Regions from separate parts of the Kribbella sp. DT2 genome, predicted to be linked through region 2. Evidence: riboswitches for the same ligand, from Rfam matches in the RefSeq annotation. Region 2 holds a riboswitch; the other holds the start of a gene.
What was found. A riboswitch is a leader RNA that binds a small molecule or an ion and turns the genes downstream of it on or off. The one in region 2 is predicted to bind ZMP and ZTP.
Positions count from the first base shown of each region.

Region 1: it holds a riboswitch for ZMP and ZTP, as region 2 does, so the genes downstream of both, ACLQ2O_RS26290 (bifunctional 5,10-methylenetetrahydrofolate dehydrogenase/5,10-methenyltetrahydrofolate cyclohydrolase) here and ACLQ2O_RS26875 (glycine hydroxymethyltransferase) in region 2, are expected to answer to the same signal.

Region 1 is NZ_JBNCLH010000006.1:356,259-365,657, reverse strand. Features, by position in the region: gene cmk ((d)CMP kinase) at 1-252, opposite strand, end outside; gene ACLQ2O_RS26300 (prephenate dehydrogenase) at 263-1,399, opposite strand; gene aroH (chorismate mutase) at 1,396-1,764, opposite strand; gene ACLQ2O_RS26290 (bifunctional 5,10-methylenetetrahydrofolate dehydrogenase/5,10-methenyltetrahydrofolate cyclohydrolase) at 1,974-2,855, opposite strand; ZMP/ZTP riboswitch at 2,886-2,983, opposite strand; gene ACLQ2O_RS26285 (beta-N-acetylglucosaminidase domain-containing protein) at 2,989-5,688, opposite strand; gene ACLQ2O_RS26280 (ABC transporter permease) at 5,803-8,379, opposite strand; gene ACLQ2O_RS26275 (ABC transporter ATP-binding protein) at 8,376-9,170, opposite strand; gene ACLQ2O_RS26270 (GNAT family N-acetyltransferase) at 9,344-9,399, opposite strand, start outside.
Region 2 is NZ_JBNCLH010000006.1:489,869-499,267, reverse strand. Features, by position in the region: gene rsgA (ribosome small subunit-dependent GTPase A) at 1-621, opposite strand, end outside; gene ACLQ2O_RS26885 (YhjD/YihY/BrkB family envelope integrity protein) at 839-2,101, opposite strand; gene ACLQ2O_RS26880 (acyl-CoA dehydrogenase family protein) at 2,120-3,745, shown strand; ZMP/ZTP riboswitch at 3,789-3,870, shown strand; gene ACLQ2O_RS26875 (glycine hydroxymethyltransferase) at 3,898-5,346, shown strand; gene ACLQ2O_RS26870 (glycoside hydrolase family 9 protein) at 5,418-7,304, opposite strand; gene ACLQ2O_RS26865 (MFS transporter) at 7,446-8,594, opposite strand; gene ACLQ2O_RS26860 (ArsR/SmtB family transcription factor) at 8,776-9,342, opposite strand.

The DNA of each region.
Region 1 (9,399 bases), 130 kb from region 2:
CTCGGTCACGTCGGCGCCGTCGGCGGTGAAGTGCGCCAGCTGCGGGTCGGTGCTGATCCCCAGCTCGACCGCGCGGGCCCGGTCGGCGACCGCGGCGGTGTCGGTCAGGTCGAGACCGGCCTCCATCGCCGACCAGGTCACCGCCCGGTACATCGCGCCGGTGTCCAGGTACTTCAGGCCCAGTTTGGCGGCCACTCCACGGGCCGTACTCGATTTACCGGAACCGCTCGGGCCGTCGACAGCGATGATCATGGGCGGAAGATTACCGGTGCACGGACCAGCCACGCTCGGTCAGTACCTCGACCAGCTGATCGACCGACGCCGGTTTGACCGCCAGCTCGACCTCACCGACCGGGCGGCCCGGGCTGTGGTCGATCCGCAGGTCCTCGACGTTGGCGCCGGACGCGGCCGCGTCGGCGAACAACCGGGCCAGCTGGCCCGGGCGGTCGGGGATGGTGACCAGCACGGGAACGAGCTCGATGTGCGGGGCGCCGTGCTTGCCCGGGACACGGACCGCGCCGGAAACACCACGGCGCAGTACGGCCGTCACCTCGTCGTCGGCGTGGCCGGAGCCAGGCTTTTCCTTGCTCAGGGCAATCAACAGCCGGTCGAGGTCGTCGCGGATCTGCTCCAGCAGACCACTCAGCGCGGGCGAGTTCGCGGCCACGATCTGGGTCCACATCCCCGGGTCGCTCGCGGCGATCCGGGTCACGTCGCGGACGCCCTGGCCGGACAGCTCCAAGTGCTCGGCCGGCGCGTCGACGAGCGTGCCCGCGGCCAGCGACGACATCAGCTGCGGCAGGTGCGAGACGCGGGCGACGGCCAGGTCGTGGTCCGGGACCGACAGCTCGACGGTCCGCGCGCCGCAGGCCTCGGCGAGCCGGCGTACGAGCTCGACGGCGGCCGGGTCGCTCGTGCCGTGCGGGGTGATCGCCCAGGTAGCGCCCTCGAACAGATCCGCGCGACCGGCCAGCGGGCCGTTGCGCTCCGAGCCGGCCATCGGGTGGCTGCCGACGTACCTGCTGATGTCGCCTGGCCGACCGGCTGCCTGCGTCAGCGCCTTGGCGTCGGCGAGAGGCTTGCCCTTCACGCTCGCGGCATCGGTGACGACGGCGTCGGTCTGCTCCAGCTGCTCGGCGATCACCGTGCCGACGTGGTCCGGCGGTACGGCGACGACGACGAGCTGCGGCTCGAGCTGCACCAGGCGCGAGCCCGCGCCGATGCGTTCGGCCATCAGCGCGTTGTCGGGGTCGCCGTCGATCAGCTCGACGACGACTCCGAGGCGCGCGAGCGCCAGGCCGATCGACGTACCGATCAGTCCGGTGCCGACGATGCGGACGGGACCGCGTAAGGCGGTCGCCGGTGCCGCGGGTGTTGCCGGGGCCAGCGGGTCTGTCACTGGGCGCCGGTCAGGTCCGGGCGCAGCGCGGTGGCGCCGTGCAGGTAGACGTGCTGGATCTTCTCCCGCGAGCGCGGTGTCTCGGTGTGCAGCATCATCCGGACCACCCGCGGCAGCGCGTGCGGGACGGCGATCTCCTGCATGCACATCAGCGGTACGTCGGTCAGCCCGATCTGCCGGCCGGCCACCGCGGGAAACTCCGAGCTCAGGTCGGGCGTGACGGTGAACAGGATGCTGATCAGGTCCTCCGACGCGAGATCGTTCGCCTGCAGCACCGCCCGGACCAGCTCGGCCGTCCGCTCGAGCAGGTGCTCCCGCTCGTCCGCGTCCAGCTGGGTGGCACCCCGGATCGCCCGTACCGCCACTGTCCTGCCTCCTAGCTCACCACGTCCCGCACCGCTCCTCGGCGCTGGACACCAGTCTCAACATTAGGTCAGACCGCCCGCGCGGTGCTCACCCGTCTCGCCACCGGCCCTGACGTCCGAAGAATCGTGCTGCGTCCGAAGAACCGAGCGCTATAGCCTCGGGTTCTTCGGACGCATGCGTCTTCTTCGGACGCAAGGGGGTCGCGGTGTCAGCTGCGGGCGGTTTGTGCTTCCGCCGCGTCGACGGTCTGCTCCAGCAGGAGCGCAATCGTCATCGGGCCGACCCCACCGGGCACCGGCGTCAGCAGGCTCGCGACCCGGGCGGCCTCCTCGGCGTGCACGTCGCCGACGTTGCCCTCGTTGTACCCGGCATCGACCACCACGGCGCCCGGCTTCAGCCAGTCCCCGCGGACGAAGTTCGGCTTGCCGACGGCGGCGACCACGAGGTCGGCCTGGCGCACCAGCGCCGGCAGGTCCACGGTCCGCGAGTGCGTGTAGGTGACGGTCGCGTTCGATGCCAGCAGCAACATTCCGGCCGGCTTGCCCAGGATCGGGCTCCGTCCGATGACGACCGCGTGCGCACCGGACAGCGGTACGTCGTACGCCTGCAGCAGCCGCAGGATCCCGCCGGGCGTGCACGAGCGGAACCCGGGCTCGCCGAAGGCCATCGCCGCGAACGAGTGCATGGTCACGCCGTCGACGTCCTTGCCCGGCGCGATCGCCTCGAACGCTGCCCGCTCGTCGATCTGCTCCGGCACCGGGTGTTGCAGCAGGATCCCGTGCACGGTCGAGTCGTCGGACAGCCTGGTCAGCTCCGCGACCAGCTCGTCGGTGGTGGTCGTCGCCGGCAGCGTGACGCTGACCGAGCCGATACCGGCCTTCTTGCTCCGGTTCTGCTTCATCCGCACGTACGTCGCCGACGCGGGATCGTCACCGACCAGCACGGTCGCCAGGCACGGCTGCACGCCGGTCTCGTCCTGCAGCTTCTTCGCCCGTACGGCGGCCTGCGCCACCATGTCCGCGGCGAGGTCGGTACCGATCATCGGCTTGGCGGTGGTCCGGGCGTCGGCGGCGTTCTCTGGTGTGGTCATAGGGCGCTCCTTCGGGCGTCGGCGAATATCCGTCGTTGCCCAGGCGCGCGGCTGCAGCCGAACCTGCGAGAGTCCGGCGGGCCGTTCCCCGGTGGTGGTCCACCTGAACGCCAGTAGCGGCCCGCCGGCCAGTTTACCCAGTCGCCCGGTGAAGGATCACCTCGGCGACCTGTGGTGCCGTCGCTCTGGCGGTCCACCGCACGCGGACGGCGTCGACCGTACCGCTCACGCGCAGCGCCGCGTACGCCGAGCGCACCACACCAACCTCCCTCCAGCCAGCAGCGGTGTGCACCTCCACCCGACCAGCCGCGGCCGCATCAGCCCGCTGCAACACGGTCACCCGATCCACCACAGCCGGAGAAGACGCCGTCACAGTCAGCACGTCACCCTCCCCCGGCGCCGCACCCGCCACGTACGCCGTACCGACATCCCCGTCAACAGCCCGCGCCAACGCCGATCCCTCGGCAGGCGCCGGCCCACCCGACGCCGTCAGCACCACCTCCGACCCGTCCGTGACCTGCACAGAGAACTCTCTGACAACCAACCAGTTGGACGCATTGGCCGCCAAAGCCCGGTACCGCACGTACCGAGCCTTCGTCCCCGCCGGAGCCGTCGCGCGGACCTCGGCGGTCGTCGCGCGGGTCAGCTCGGTCCACGTCTGACCATCCGCCGACCACTCCAACGCCCCGGACTGGATGACGTCGTCCGGGCTCCCGTCCTTCCCCATCAGTAGGGCGATCGCACCGATCTCCCGCACCGCGCCGAGGTCGACCCGGATCTCGTCGTTCGCTGCCGGAGCACGGTTGCTCCAGTAGAACGTCGACTCGTCCCCGTCGACCATCCGGCCCGGCACGTTCTCCGCGTACGTCGGAACGCTCGCCGTCGCCGTCCGCCCCGGCAGCAACCCCATCCACGCGTCGTGCACCTGCCCGACCTTGGCGACGAACACGTCGACCACGCCCTCGCCGATCCGCGGGTAGGTCCCGGAGTGCGGTTCCCGTACGTCCCGGATCGCCTTCGCCTGGCCGGTCAACTTGTCGATCTCCTGACGCTTCGCCCAAGCCGCCGCGCCGTCGCCGTGGTCGAGAGCCTCCAGCAACCCGAGCGACTCCTCGAGCGCCTGCCCCCACAAGACGGTCGCATCCAGCCAAGCCTTCGCCTCGTCACCGAACGCCGGATCAACCACCCCAGCCCGGATCTGCACAGGAGCCCGAGTCACCGCCTGGAAGTACGGGAGGAGTCTTCGAATCGCTCTATCTTTTTCACCGTCGTACGCCGTCCAGAACGCATCGATCCGCGCCGCCAACTCAGGAGCCGACTCCGGGTGCAGCGTCGTGTCGTACGTGTTCAGGTCCGCGAACACCTTCAGGGCCTCGATCGTCCGCCGATCCCCGCCCGCTCTCTCCGCGAGGGCGCGTTCCCACGCGGCGCGCTCGTCGTACGTGGCCGGCTTCCAGCCCAGCTCGGCGAACGAGGAGAGCGCGACCTTGCTGACCGCGGCCTGGTTCATCGGGTTCGAGATCACGCCCACGACGTGATCGGCGATCCCGCGTTCGCGACCGCTGTAGTCGGCCAGCAGCAACCGCCCGGCGGCGTAGTCGTTGACCGGATAGTTGTCCCAGACCAGGATGTCGTGACCGAACACGGCCTTCGCCTCGGCGGCCTGCGCGGCCGTGATCGTCTTCGGGACCACCCCGATCCCCGTCCAGTGCACGACAACGGCCGCGTCCAACTGCTCGCGGAGAGCTTTCTTGTACGGCGTCTCGGAGACGTTGTAGTACTCGGTCGGCACCATCTGCAGCGGCGCGACCCCAGGCTTCGTCGCGACCCACTCGCGCTGGATCCGGTTGAGCAGCTCACTCTGCGCCTGACCGGCCGCACCACCACCCGTGCCGTACTTGGCCCGGTCCGCGTCGCAGTGCCAGGTGTTGTAGTCGATGTCGTCCAGCGGCACGTTGAACGACCGAGCACCCAGCGCGTACAGCGCCTCGAACTTCGCGACCAGCGCCTGGTAGTCGGCGTCGGCGGTGTAGCAGATCGACAGCCCGGGCGAGAGCGCGAAGGTGAAGTCGACCTTGTTGCCTCGGGCCCTGTTCACCAACTCCCCCAGCTCGGCGAGCTTGTCCGCCGGGTACGGATCACGCCACTGCTCGCGGTGGTACGGGTCGTCCTTCGGCGCGTACTCGTAGGTGTTCATCCGGTGCGCGCCGAGGTAGTCGAGATGGTCGAGCCGATCGGCCTGCGACCACGGCGTACCGTAGAAGCCCTCGATCGACCCGCGGTACCGCATCGTCGGCCAGTCGCGGATCTCGGTGCCGCCGACCTGCCGGCCCCGCACCAACTGGTCGAGCGTGCGGGCGGCGTAGTACGTCCCGTCGGTGTCGACGCCGGCGAGGACGACCTGGTGCCGTCCACGATAGGTGCCTACGGCAAGCACATACCCCTCGGCCGCGAGACCGGCCGGCGGGGCGACGTCCAGGTCCTGCAGCGCGCGATCGTTCCCGCCGAGCCAGACGGTGACGTCGGTCCGCGGATCGGCGCCGTCGGTGACCCGGACCGTGCGGACGCCCGCACGCTCGAGCGTCGCGCGGACGACCCGCTCGGCATCGGCGTCGGTGGTCGGGCCGCGCACCAGGCCGACCGTCCGGCCGAGGGCGAAGCCGTCACGCCGCGGGGTGGTCTGCTGAGGCTCGGGGTTCACCGATGCCTTGCCGGAGCTGGTGGTCGCCGCCGCGCCGGGAGGCGTCGGGCCGGCTTGGGCGGAGAGGGCGAAGGGCTGGACGGCGAGAGCGAGCGCGGCGGCAACTGCCACCGCTGGACCGATGCGGCGCATGGCGACTCCTTGGGGCGGAAGGTGTGCCCCACCAGTCATTCACTGCGCACAACTGCTCGTCAAGAGCACGCACTGCCCAGATCCGGACACTTCAATGGCATCACCCCGGCCCGATCACTCGCGGATGCCGATGGCGTCCACCGGTCGGTGGCGCAACACCCGGCGGGTGGGCAGCATGATCGAGAGCAGCCCGAGCAGCACCACTCCGCCCGCGGTGAGCGCGGTGGCGACCGGCGAGAACGCCGGAATCACCGTCGCCCCCTCGCTCAGCCCGACCGTCACGCCGACCATCGGCGGCAGACACAGCGCCGCACTGACCACGAGCGCGGCACCGATCACCACGGCCGCCTCGACCAGCATCATCCGGCGTACCTGCCGCTTGCCGATGCCGACCAGCCGGAGCAGCGCGAACTCACGTCGTCGGGCCGTCGTACTCATCACCAGGCTGTTGGCGACGTTGATCGCGACGTAGCCGAAGAGCGCGGCGAGCAGGATCAGGTTCGTCCACCGGTTGAGGTCCAGGCCGGCCTGCTGCGCCTCCGCCATCGTCTGGCGATCGGCGAGCACCACCCCGACCTCACCCGCGAACCGCTTGGTCAGGGTCTCGGACAAAGCGCTCGCGTCGACGCCGGCCTCGGCCCGGACGAGCACCGAGTCGTCCAGCCGTGTGGACAGGTGGTCGAGCAGTACGTCGCGCGGCAGCGTCACATCACCGAAGCCCATGCCGTTGTGGTAGATCGCCACCACCACAGGGGTCAGCCGCGTACCGTCCCCGAGGAACATCTCCACCTGGCGCCCCAGCCCGGTCCGGGTCTGCTGCGCCGCGGACTCGCTCAGCGCGACAGTCCCCTGCCCCTCGAGCCGCCCGAGGTCGCCTTTGCGAACATCCAGGTCGAGCGTGCTCGCCAGACCCGTCACGTCCACGCCCTGCGCCGGGAAGCCCAGCACGGACTGCGCCGAATCGTCACCGAGGTCGGTGTACCTGATCGTCGCGGGCCCCCTGGTCACCGCCGTCGCAGTCCGTACGCCGGGCACCGCGTGGATGTCGTCGACCAGATCGGGCGACAGCCCCGCGCCCGAACTGGCCACCACGAGATCGGCCACCACGCCCTGGTCGGCCTGCCGGCCGGCCTCCTTCACCTGCGCCGCACCGACCGAGACCTGAACGATCATGATCGTGATCGCCAGCACGAGCGGTACGACGGCGCCGGCCACCCGACGCGAGTTCTGGGCGAGGTTGGCCGCGGCCAGGTAGCCCGACGCACCACCGGAACGCCGCAGGACCGGACCGACGAGCGTGAGTGCGCCCTGCACGATCCGCGGCCCGAGCAGCGCCACGCCGATCACCAGGACGAGCGACGAACTCGCCGCCACGATCGTGCCCACCTCACCGGCTACGACAACCGGGACCGCACACATCACCAGGCCGCCGGCCAGCAGCCCGAGCCCGATCAGCGTCCGGACCGGGCCGAGTTGCGGCGTTTCCACGCTCGACTCCCCCAGCGCCTCGACCGGGCGGATCTTGACCGCGCGGCGAGCTGACATCCAGCCGGCCAGCTGGGCCGTCAGCACCGACAGCAGCACCGCGACCAGAATCGGGACCGGCAGCAGCGAGAGGCCGTAGTCGGCCGGGATCACACCGATCCTGACGAAGGCCGCCCGCAGCAACCACACGAGTCCGTAGCCGAGCGCCGCGCCAGGCACGGATGCGGCGAGCGACACGATCAGGATCTCGGCACCGATCATCCGGTGCACCTGCCGGGGCGTCGCGGCGACCGCACGGAGCAACGCGAGTTCACGCCGCCGCTGCTGGATCGACAACCCCAGCGTGCCGGCCACCACGAACATCGCGACGATCGCCGCGATTCCACCGAACGAGCCCGCCACCGCCATCAGCAGGCCGGACGCAGCCGAGGAGTCCTGGAACTCCACCTTGCCCCTGTCGTCGCCGGTCGCCGTGGTCACCGAGTCGCCCAGGCCCTGCTCGATCGCGTCGGCCAGGTCCGCCCGGTCGACACCCGGCGCGGCCAGCACCCCCACGGCGTACAGCTGGCCGGGTTGGCCGGACAGTTGCCTGGCCACCTCATCGGTGAACAGGACCACCGGCTCCCGGAAGGAACCGCTCGGCGGGTCGACGATGCCAGTCAGCCGGTACGACGCCGGCCGCGACCCCACCGCGACTCTGACCTGGTCACCGATCGCGTAGCCGCCGGCCGCCGCGGCGTCGCGGTCGAGCGCGACGTCGGACCTGCCGGTGGGCAGCGCGCCGTCCCGGACCGACAAGGGGCCGAAGGCAACGGAACTGCGGCCGTGGCCGGACGGCGTACCGCCCTCCTCGCCGTGGACCAACGCGCCGGACTTGCCGGCCAGGGTGAGCCGGAACGAGTAGTCCGGCACGGCCTGGGCGACGCCGGGGACGGCCGCGATCTCGGCGAGCTGGTTCGCGTCCAGCGGGACGTGGTCGCCGAAGTCGGTGTCAGGTGATTCGGGGACCGCGAGCTTTTGGTTGGCCGCGACGACCACCGACGCGCCGGCGTACCGCTCGGGACTGATGCCGGCGAGCAGACCGGACTGCAGCAGGAAGCCGCACGCGGACAGCAGCGCGGCGCCGCAGAACAGGGCGATGAAGGCACCGGCGAAACCGGGCCAGCGGGACTTGACCGTGCTCCAGGCGAAGGTGAGCACGATCACCACTCCCCGAGGTGGGTCAGGTGCGCGGCGACAGTGTCGGCGGTCGGGTCGGTGAGCTCGCCGGCCAGCCTGCCGTCCGCCAGGAAGACCACCCGGTCGGCCCACGACGCGGCGATCGGGTCGTGGGTCACCATCAGGATCGTCTGGCCGAGCGAGTCGACCAGCGAACGCATCAGGTGCAGGACCTGCTTGCCGGTCCGCGAGTCGAGCGCTCCGGTCGGCTCGTCGGCGAACACCGCCTCCGGCCGGGTGATCAGCGCCCGCGCGATCGCGACCCGCTGCTGCTGACCACCGGACAGTTCGCTGGGCCGGTGCGTGAGCCGGTCGGTCAGGCCGACCTCCTGCACGACCTGGTTCAGCCACGCCTCGTCCACCGGTACGTCGGAGAAGCGCAGCGGCAAGGTGATGTTGTCGCGGACCGACAGCGACGGGATCAGGTTGTAGGCCTGGAAGACGAACCCGATCCGGGTCCGGCGCTGCACGGTCAACTGCTTCTCGTCGAGCCGGGTCAGCTCGGTGTCGCCGAGCCAGACGGTGCCGGACGTCGGCTGGTCGAGCCCGGCGGCGCAGTGCAGGAACGTGCTCTTGCCCGAGCCCGACGGACCCATCACCGCCGTGAAACTCCCCCGCCGCAAGCCGAGCGAGACGCCGTCGAGCGCCTGCACCCGGGTCGTCCCGGTCTGGTAGGTCTTCGTCACCGAGTCCAGCGTGACCGCGTACGCCGGGGCCTCCGCGACCAGGACGGCGGCGCCGCCGGTCTGCTTGTCGCGCCCTCTGCGTGCCTTGAACATGTGGCCAACCTTCCGAACCGTGCGAGACGTACCAGGACGCCTCTCACGCTAGAAAGATCGGGCCGCGGACACAGTCCAGCCAGAACCCGGGTTCAGGGTGCAGCCAGCTCTACCACCGGGTCCGGTCGCCGTCGGTCGGGACGATCTCGACCCGGCCGGGCTTTCGATGGTGGTCAGTTCGGGTCGACGAAGCAGTCCCGGCACTCGTCGAGCCCGGTGATCTCGACCT
Region 2 (9,399 bases):
CTTGCCCGCGCCACTGACGCCGAGCAGCGCCATCGTCGCGTTGCCGGCGAGCAACCCGCGAACCTCGGAGATCCCTTCGCCGGTCGTCGCGCTGCAGACCACTACGTCGGCACCGGGCGCGGCCGTGGCGACGTCCTCGGCGATCGAGTCCGCGTCGCCGACGAGATCGGACTTGGTCAGTACGACGACCGGCTGCGCGCCGCTCTCCCAGGCCAGGGCGAGGAAGCGTTCGATCCGGCCGATGTTCGGCTCGGGGATCAGGCCGACGACGATGGCGATCACGTCGACGTTGGAGGCGAGCACCTGGCCGCGGGACGATCCGCCGACCTCGGCGCGGACGATCGCCGTACGGCGTGGAGCGATCGCCTCGAGCGTGATCCGGTCGTCGGGCCACTGCCGCAGGCCGACCCAGTCGCCGGTGCACGGGGACGACTGGGAGTCCTCGGCGACGGCGGCGAGCACGCCACCGGACCAGCTGGCGCGGACGGGACCGTCCTCGGTGAGAACGGTGGACAGGCCTTTGTCGACCCGGATGACGCGGCCGTGGATCAGGCCCGGAAGAGCAGAGAGGTAGTCGGCCGTGGGCTGGTCCAGGCCGAGGGATTCGAGCGTTGCTGACATGGTGCGACGAACCTTTCGGGAGGCCCGGCCGCGGAGATCAGCTCGGCGGCCGAACAGTGTGGGAGAGAGCAGGCCCATCGGCTCGGTGGTCCTCGTGGGCCAGATCGGAGTTCATGGTCGTCTCAACTCCCTTCAGGGGTTCCTGCCGCCGGATCCCGGCGGACTGTCGCGCTACGGAGAAGCGTAGGTCGACTTGCGACCCACCGCACCGGAATTACTACGGCGTGGATTCGGACCGGTTCGTCTGCGAAACCTTGTCGGGCTCGGCGGTCGCCATCTCGGCCGCCGGCTTCTCAACAGCAGGCTTCTCGGCAGCAGGGTTTTCGACAGCAGGAGGCTCAACAGCAGGAGGCTCAACAGCAGGCGCCTCGGCCACCACCGGCTGCTTCTCCGGCGCCGGCTGCCCGTCGTGCGACGGATATCCCACCTCGTGCCCCGGCGGATCAACAGGCGACCCCGGCGACATCGCCTCGACGGTCCGAGCAAGCTTCACCTCAGGCCGCAGCTCGCCCGGTGTCAGCGGATGCTCCTCGTGGTGCGGCTCGGCCTCGGCCTTCATCACCGGCTCTTCCTTGCGCGCCTTGTGCGGCCAGAGCCGGTCGACGACCGCGTTCAGCGCGGCACCGATCAGTACGGCGATCGCCGTCATGTACAGCCACATCAGTACGGCGATCGGCGCCGCCAGCGGCCCGTAGATCGACGTACCGCCGACCGTGCTCTGCAGGATCCAGCGCAGCACGAAGCTGCCGAGGATCCAGATCGACAACGCCAGGAACGAGCCGGGCAGGTCCGAGACCCACGGCGTCCGGACCGGCACCGACAGGTGGTACAGCGTGTTCAGGAAGCCCGCCGACAGGATCGTCACGACGGGCCAGTACAGCTGGTGCAGGAAGTCCAGCCGGTGCGGCAGCAACGCGTCGACCGCGTCCGGGCCGGCCAGGACCAGCGGCAGCACGATGACACCGATCACCAGCGCCGCGCAGTACAGGCTGAACGACAGTGCCCGGGTCCGGACGATGCCGCGCTTGCCGCCCATCCCGTACATGATCGTGATCGTGTCGACGAACACGTTGAGCGCCCGGCTGCCCGACCACAGCGCGAGCACGAAACCGATCGAGATCACGTCGGGCCGGCCGCCGTTGAGCACCTGGTTCAGCGTCGGCACGATGACGGTCTTGACCGAGTCGTCAGTCAGCGCGCGGGCCGCCAGGTCGGCGATCTGGATCTTGATGTCCTCGATCGTCTCGACCTCGAAGTACCGCGAGGCGATGAAACCGATCGAGCCGGCCAGCCCGAAGATCAGCGGCGGCAGCGAGAGGATCGCGAAGAACGCTCCCTCGGCGGCCAGCCCGGTGACCCGGTAGCGCAGACAGGTACCGACGGTCTGGGTGATCAGCTTCCAGGTCGTCGCGGGAATACGTCGCAACCAGGCGAGTGAGACCGACGTCCCACCGCCTCGCGCTGACCCAGAGCGTGCCATACCGCTTACCGTACTGACATGGCGGACCCAAACGCTGCAACGAACCAGGCTCCCCCACTCCACGGAGTGAACTTCTTCACGCAGGACTCCTCCCTCGGTGACGCTCTGCGCCCGCACGGGGACCTGGCGAAAGATCCGGCGCTGGCGGAGCTCGGAGAGCTCGCGGGAACGCAGGAAGCGCTCTCCCACGCGCTCCCGGCGAACCAGAACTCGCCGGCCCTGAAGACGCACGATCGGTACGGGAACCGGATCGACGAGGTGGACTTCCACCCGTCGTGGCACTGGCTGATGGACAAGGCCGTCGGCTTCGGGCTCCAGGCCGCGCCGTGGACCAGCGACAAGGCGTCCCCGCACCTGACCCGCGCGGCCGGGTTCTACGTGTGGTCCCAGGTCGAGCCCGGCCACGGCTGCCCGATCTCGATGACGTACGCCGCCGTACCGGCGCTGCGCGCCTCCGAGTCCCTCGGCAGCGAGTGGATCCCGAAGCTCACCTCCACCCAGTACGACGTACGCCGGCTGCCCGTCGCCGAGAAGACCGGCGTGCTCGCGGGCATGGGGATGACCGAGAAGCAGGGCGGCTCCGACGTCCGAGCGAACCTGACCACGGCGACGCCGACCGGCAGCGGTGACGAGTACCTGCTGACCGGGCACAAGTGGTTCTGCTCGGCACCGCAGGCCGACGTGTTCCTCGTGCTCGCCCAGGCGCCCGAGGGTTTGAGCTGCTTCGTCGTGCCGAGGGTGCTTGCTGACGGCAACCGGAACGTCTTCGCGCTGCAGCGGCTGAAGGACAAGCTCGGCAACCGCTCCAACGCGTCCAGCGAGGTCGAGTTCAGCGGCACGGTCGGGTACCGGCTCGGCGACGAGGGCGCCGGAGTGCGCACGATCATCGAGATGGTGGCCGCGACCCGGCTGGACTGCGTGCTCGGGTCGGCGGCGCTGATGCGGCGCGCGCTGGTCGAGGCGACCTGGCACACGTCGTACCGGAGTGCCTTCGGAGACCTGCTCCGCGACAAGCCCGCGATGCGCAACGTGCTGGCGGACCTGGCGGTCGAGAGCGAGGCAGCAACCGCTCTCGCGATGCGGCTCGCTTCGGCGGTCGACGCGTCCGAGGCGGGTGACGAGCAGGCCAAGGCGTTCCGGCGGATCGCGCTGCCGCTGGCCAAGTTCTGGGTCTGCAAGCGGACGCCGATGATGGTCGCCGAGGCACTGGAGTGCCTGGGCGGCAACGGGTACGTCGAGGAGTCGGGGCTGCCGCTGCTGTTCCGCGAGTCGCCGCTCAACTCGATCTGGGAAGGCTCGGGCACGGTCAACGCGCTCGACGTGCTGCGGGCCCTGCGCAAGCCCGAGTCGTTGCAGGCGTGGCTGACCGAGGTCGGCGCGGTGCGCGGTGCCGACCATCGGCTGGACGCGGCGGTGACCGACGTACTGGAAGCGCTCTCCGACGCGACCGAGGCCGAAGCCGGTGCGCGACGGCTGGCGGCACGGATGGCTGCTTGTCTGCAGGCGTCGCTGCTGGTCCGCTACTCGACAGCCGAGGTGGCCGACGCGTTCGTGGCCTCGCGACTGGCGGGCGACTGGGGTGGAGTGTTCGGAACGCTGCCCCGCACGACGCCGTTCGGAGCGATCGTCGATCGCATCTTCTGACAGAGCAGGGAGTTGCCCGGCCGAAGACCGTCACACGCTAGGGTTACCGCGTCGCGACTGGCGCGTGAGGTGGAGAACCACCGGGGAGCGAGAAGACGTCGGCACCGTGCGCCTGGGTGCCGCGACCGAGTGCAACCGCAGGAGAGACGACGATGACTCAACCCTTCGACGCGACCGCCGCGTCGGCCGCCTACCGCAACGCTCTCGAGGTCATCGGCGCGGTCGAACCGACCGTCGCCGGCGCCATCCGCTCCGAGCTGGAGGACCAGCGCTCCTCGCTGAAGCTGATCGCGAGCGAGAACTACGCCTCCCCCGCCACCCTGCTCACGATGGGCAACTGGCTGTCCGACAAGTACGCCGAGGGCACCGTCGGCCACCGCTTCTACGCCGGCTGCCAGAACGTCGACATCGTCGAGCAGGCCGCCGCGGACCACGCGAAGGCCCTGTTCGACGCGCCACACGCCTACGTCCAGCCGCACTCCGGGATCGACGCCAACCTGGTCGCCTTCTGGGCCATCCTGGCCAACCGGATCGAGTCCCCGGCGCTGGCCGAGGCGAGCGCCAAGCACGTCAACGACCTGTCCGACGAGGACTGGGCCAAGCTGCGCAAGGCGCTCGGTGACCAGAAGATGCTCGGCATGTCGCTGGACGCCGGCGGTCACCTGACGCACGGCTTCCGCCCGAACATCTCCGGCAAGATGTTCCACCAGAGCTCGTACGGCACCGACCCGGAGACCGGGCTGCTGGACTACGACAAGGTCGCCGCGACCGCGCGCGAGTTCAAGCCGCTGATCCTGATCGCGGGCTACTCGGCGTACCCGCGCAAGGTCGACTTCGCCAAGATGCGCGAGATCGCCGACGAGGTCGGCGCGACGCTGATGGTCGACATGGCGCACTTCGCCGGTCTGGTCGCGGGCAAGGTCTTCACCGGCGACTTCGACCCGGTCCCGCACGCGCACGTCACCACGACCACCACGCACAAGTCGCTGCGCGGCCCGCGCGGTGGCATGGTGCTGTGCCAGCCCGAGTACGCCGACGCCGTCGACCGCGGGTGCCCGATGGTGCTCGGCGGCCCGCTCAGCCAGGTGATGGCGGCCAAGGCCGTCGCGCTGGCCGAGGCGCGGCAGCCGGAGTTCAAGACCTACGCGCAGAACGTCGCCGACAACGCGGTCACGCTGGCCGAGGGCCTGATGAAGCGTGGCGTGAAGCTGGTCACCGACGGCACCGAGAACCACCTGGTCCTGCTCGACGTCTCGTCGTACGGGATCACCGGCCGGCAGGCCGAGTCGGCGCTGCTCGACGCCGGCATCGTCACCAACCGCAACGCCGTACCGCGTGACCCGAACGGTGCCTGGTACACCTCCGGCGTCCGGATCGGCACGCCGGCGCTCACCACCCGCGGCTTCGGCGGCGACGAGTTCGACAAGGTCGCCGAGCTGATGGTCGACGTCCTGTCGAGCGTCACCCCGACCACCACGGCGGCCGGTGCCGCGTCGAAGGCGAAGTACGTGCTCGCCGACGGCGTCGCCGACAAGGTCCGCGCGGCCTCCGCCGAGCTGCTCGACAAGCACCCGCTCTACCCGGGCCTCGACCTGAACTGAGGGTGCCGAGAGCGCGTGCCGCCTCCGGGCAGCACGCGCTCTCTGCTCTTCGGTCCCGACCACCCGGGGCGCTAGAGGCTCAGCGCGTAGACCGCGATCGCGGCGAAGTCGTCGGCCGGTTCCGAAGCCTGCCAGGAGCGCACGTCGTCGACGTACCGGGAGCCCTTGCCGGTGAAGGGTTCGTAGCGGTCGACGCCGCTGGACGGGCAGGGGCGCATGGCGTCGAGGTTGTCGCCGAGGCCTTCCTCGAAGAGGTCCGCGGAGTTGGGACCGTTGACGACGGCACCGACCAGCGGCCGGTTCTTGATATTCGCGATCTGGTGGTGCGGGCAGCGTTCGATCGGCTCGCCGACGCCGATCATGAACGGCACGCCCCACGGGTTCGCGCCGAAGTTCCAGTCCAGCTGGCGGGCACCGAAGCTGTCGTAGTGGCGGTCGCCGGTGACGGAGCGGTAGAGCCGCGCGGTCGCCGCGAGGCCGAAGGCGTGCGGTACGGCGTCGAAGTTGTCGTACTGGGCTCCCGCCCCGAAGGGCTCGCCGGCCGCCCGCCGGACGCCGATCTCCAGCTGCGCGCGAAGATCGGCCGTCACCGCGGTCACGTCCACCCGCGGCGAGCGATCAGCGCCGGAGAGCGCGATCCGGCGGTCGGCCCGTGCCGCGCGGATCAGGTCGGCGTGGGCGAGCGCGCTCACGTCGTACAGGTTGAAGGTGTCGCCGCCCGCTTCGTGCTCGAGGTACTGGCCGGCCCAGTAGTCCGCCCTTTGCAGCCACGTCCTGGCGCGTGGGTCGCGGAGCTTCTGCGCGGCCAGCGCGAGCTCGGCGGCACCCAGTTCGAGATCGTCGCGCCACGCGCTCTCCGGGTAGAACGCGAACGGCAGCGACGTGACCAGCTGACTCACCCCGGTCGTCTTCGCCTGGGCGTAGATCTGCGCGGCCGTCTCCAGGTACCGGCGGGCTTTCGTCAGGGACAGCTCGACCTGCGCGGCGAGCGCGAACGCGGCCGCCGTCCGGCCGGCCAGGTTCGGGCTGATCGGCTCGCCCGGCGCCGCGGCGCGGAAGACCGGGCGGTTCTTCAGGAAGCGCTCTCCCGGGGCGGAGAGCGAGTCGTCCACCTCGGGCAGCCGCCAGACGTCGTGGTCGCCGACGAAGGTGCCCTCGACGTTCCCGGTACCGACGCCGACCTGGATGTAGAGGGTCTTCGTCCGCTCGTCCCACATCTTGTCCAGCCAGTCGAGCCCGTGCCGCGCCTCCTTCAGCAGCGTGGGATTCAGCCGCCGGCCGTCCCGGGCCGATGCCCACAGCAACGAGTCCGAGTACGCCGCGATGTGGGTGAACTTCAGGTAGTCGCCGGCGTCGAACCACCCGCCCTCGACGTCGACCGGCCCGCCGATCCGCTGCAGCTCGCCGGTCGACGCGTCCGTGTCCGGCCCGGAGAACACCGGCCAGTCGTAGACCGACGACGCACGATCGGTCAGGTGCGACGCCTTCCGCCCGAGCGGGCCGCTCGGCACGTGCGCGCCGTCCCGCTGCTCGGTGAAGAACCCGACCGCCTTGTCCGCCGCTGCCTGCTCCAGCCCGTCCCCGACTTTCACCTCGAACTCCGGCGAAGGCCTCGACGAACCCTCAACCTCAACGCGATATCTACCCGGCCGGCGTACGGCGGAGAAGTCGATCCGGTGGACGTGCGCGTACGCCGCGTTCCACTCCCCCGCGTCCGCACCGACGCGCCCGGTCAGTACGCGGCGCCCCCATCGATCGAGCACCGAGAACCTTGCGCCGGTCATCGCCGAGCCGCTCATCACGTACCCGACCTTGGCGGCGCCCGCGGCGTACCCGAGCTGGTTGATCCGCACGAGCCCGTTCGTCGGCGTCACCTCGGAAGCTGCGGCGGTCGTCATCGCCAGCACAAGACTGGCGGCGACCGCGAGCGGCAGGACGGCACGGCGGAAGGGGCGCATGGCGGGGCTCCTCGAGCATCAACCGTTAGGAAACCTTCCTATTGGTCGCCACAAACTAGCGTTCCGCCCGGCCGCCGGCAAGAGATCGCGCCTACTCGCCGCCGAGCGCCTTCTCCAGGTGCCCCGGTGGGCCCACCCAAGTCAGGTCAACCGGCTTGCCGACCAGATCATCAGCACAGCGAAGAACACGCCGAGAAAGCCGCAGGCGAAGACGATTCCGGCACCGGAGGCCAGGGCGCCGAAGCCGGTCATCGCCAGCGGCATCAGCGCCTCGTCGGACAGGCTGACGATGCTGCTCGTCCGACCCAGGTACGCCGGGGAGATGGTCTGCTGGAACGCGGCGGACAACTGCGCCGACGCGAGCCCGGCGGTGAAGCCGATGACGCCCATCGCGACGAAGACGCCGGCGCGGGGTGCGAAGCCGATCGCCGCGCAGCCGGCGGCCTGGAGGATCAGCGCCAGCAGCCCGGCGCGGGCCAGGTTGGCCGGCTTCCACCGCATCGCCAGCACGGCGCCGGTCGCGGCGAGGATCCCTGAGCACGCCTGGAACAACCCGAGCGAACCCGCACCCCACCCGGCGGCCGACGTACGCTGCACCAAACCGACGGCCAGCACCGGGCCGACGCACAGGTTGAGCCCGAAGAACGCGATCACCAGCGTCCGCGCCGGCAGGTCCCCGCGCAGGTAGCCGAAACCGGCCTTGAGGTCGGCGCGGATCGACGAGCCGGCCGACGACACCTGCGGGAGCCGGGGCCGGACGACCCAGGCCAGCGCGATCGCGATCACCCCGAACGAGACCGCGTCGACGACCATCACCGCGGCGAGTCCGCCGTGCGCGACCACGAACCCGCCCAGCGGCGCGCCGACGAAGACCGCGAGCCGGTTCGCCAACTGGGTGCCCGCGGCAAGTTTCACCAGGTCCTCGGCTCGCACCATCCGCCGTGGCATCGTCCCGGCCGCCGGCGTGTAGAGCGCGTCCACCAGCCCGAACAGCACGGCGACGACGAGCAGGAGCGCGAGGGAGACGCCGGCGATCGCGACCACCACCGCGGCGACGGCCAGCACGAGGATCCGCCCGAGGTTGGCCAGGATCATCGTCCGCCGCGCATCCAGCCGGTCGGCCAGAGCGCCACCCCACAGCAGCACCAGCGCCCGAGGCAACGCCCCGATCCCCATCACGAGTCCGGCCCCAGCGGGCGACGTCACCTGCGCCGCACTCCAGGCCAGGCCGATGTACCAGGCGACGTCCCCGGCCTGCGACACACCCGCCGACAGGATCCACCCCTGCACCCGCCGGTCCCGCCCCAACGGCGGAAAGGTGGGCTCCGCCTCAGCCGCCGGCGCACTCACACCGACCGACCGAGGTGACGGGGGAAGGATGCTGCTCCAACAACAACTGGCGCCGCCGCGGCCGCGGCCGCGGGCGACGTTGTCGGCGCCGTCCAAGCCTCCCGCACCACGACCTCGCGCTTCATGGCCGTGCCGGTACGGCGTGGGCGAAGACGAAGACCGGGTGCGCACCCTCACCCTCGGACGGCTCGTCGACGTACTCCTGGATCAGAGCGCTGAGCCGCGCCCCGAGCTCCTCCAGCCGCTCCGGCGTCACCGTCACCCAGCTCTCGGTCGCGACCGCCGCGCGGACCCACGGCTCGTCGTACTCCGACCTCAGGCCGAACCACTGCCGGACCTTCGTCGTGTGGTGCGTGAGATTCGCCTCCTCGGCGGTCTCCGCGACCAGTTCCGCGGCCGGGTCCCCACCGGCGTCCGCGATCGACCACGAGTACGACGCCTTCGCCGATCGCCACCAGCGCTCGCGCCGGGTCCTGGCCAGTTCCGGCGCCTCCACGATCACGCCGGCGGCGGCCAGCACCTTCAGGTGGTGACTGACGTTGCCCACCAGCTCCCCCGTCGCCTCGGCCAGCCGCGACGCCGTCGACGGCCCGTTCACCCCGAGCAGGTCGATCAGCCGCCGGCGCAGCGGGTGGTGGATCGCGGCGATCACGGACGGATCGGCGGTACGGCGGTTCGCGGGGCTCATGGGCCTACCGTAGCGATGACAAGACCTCTTGCGCAAGAATTCTTGCAGATAACGAAC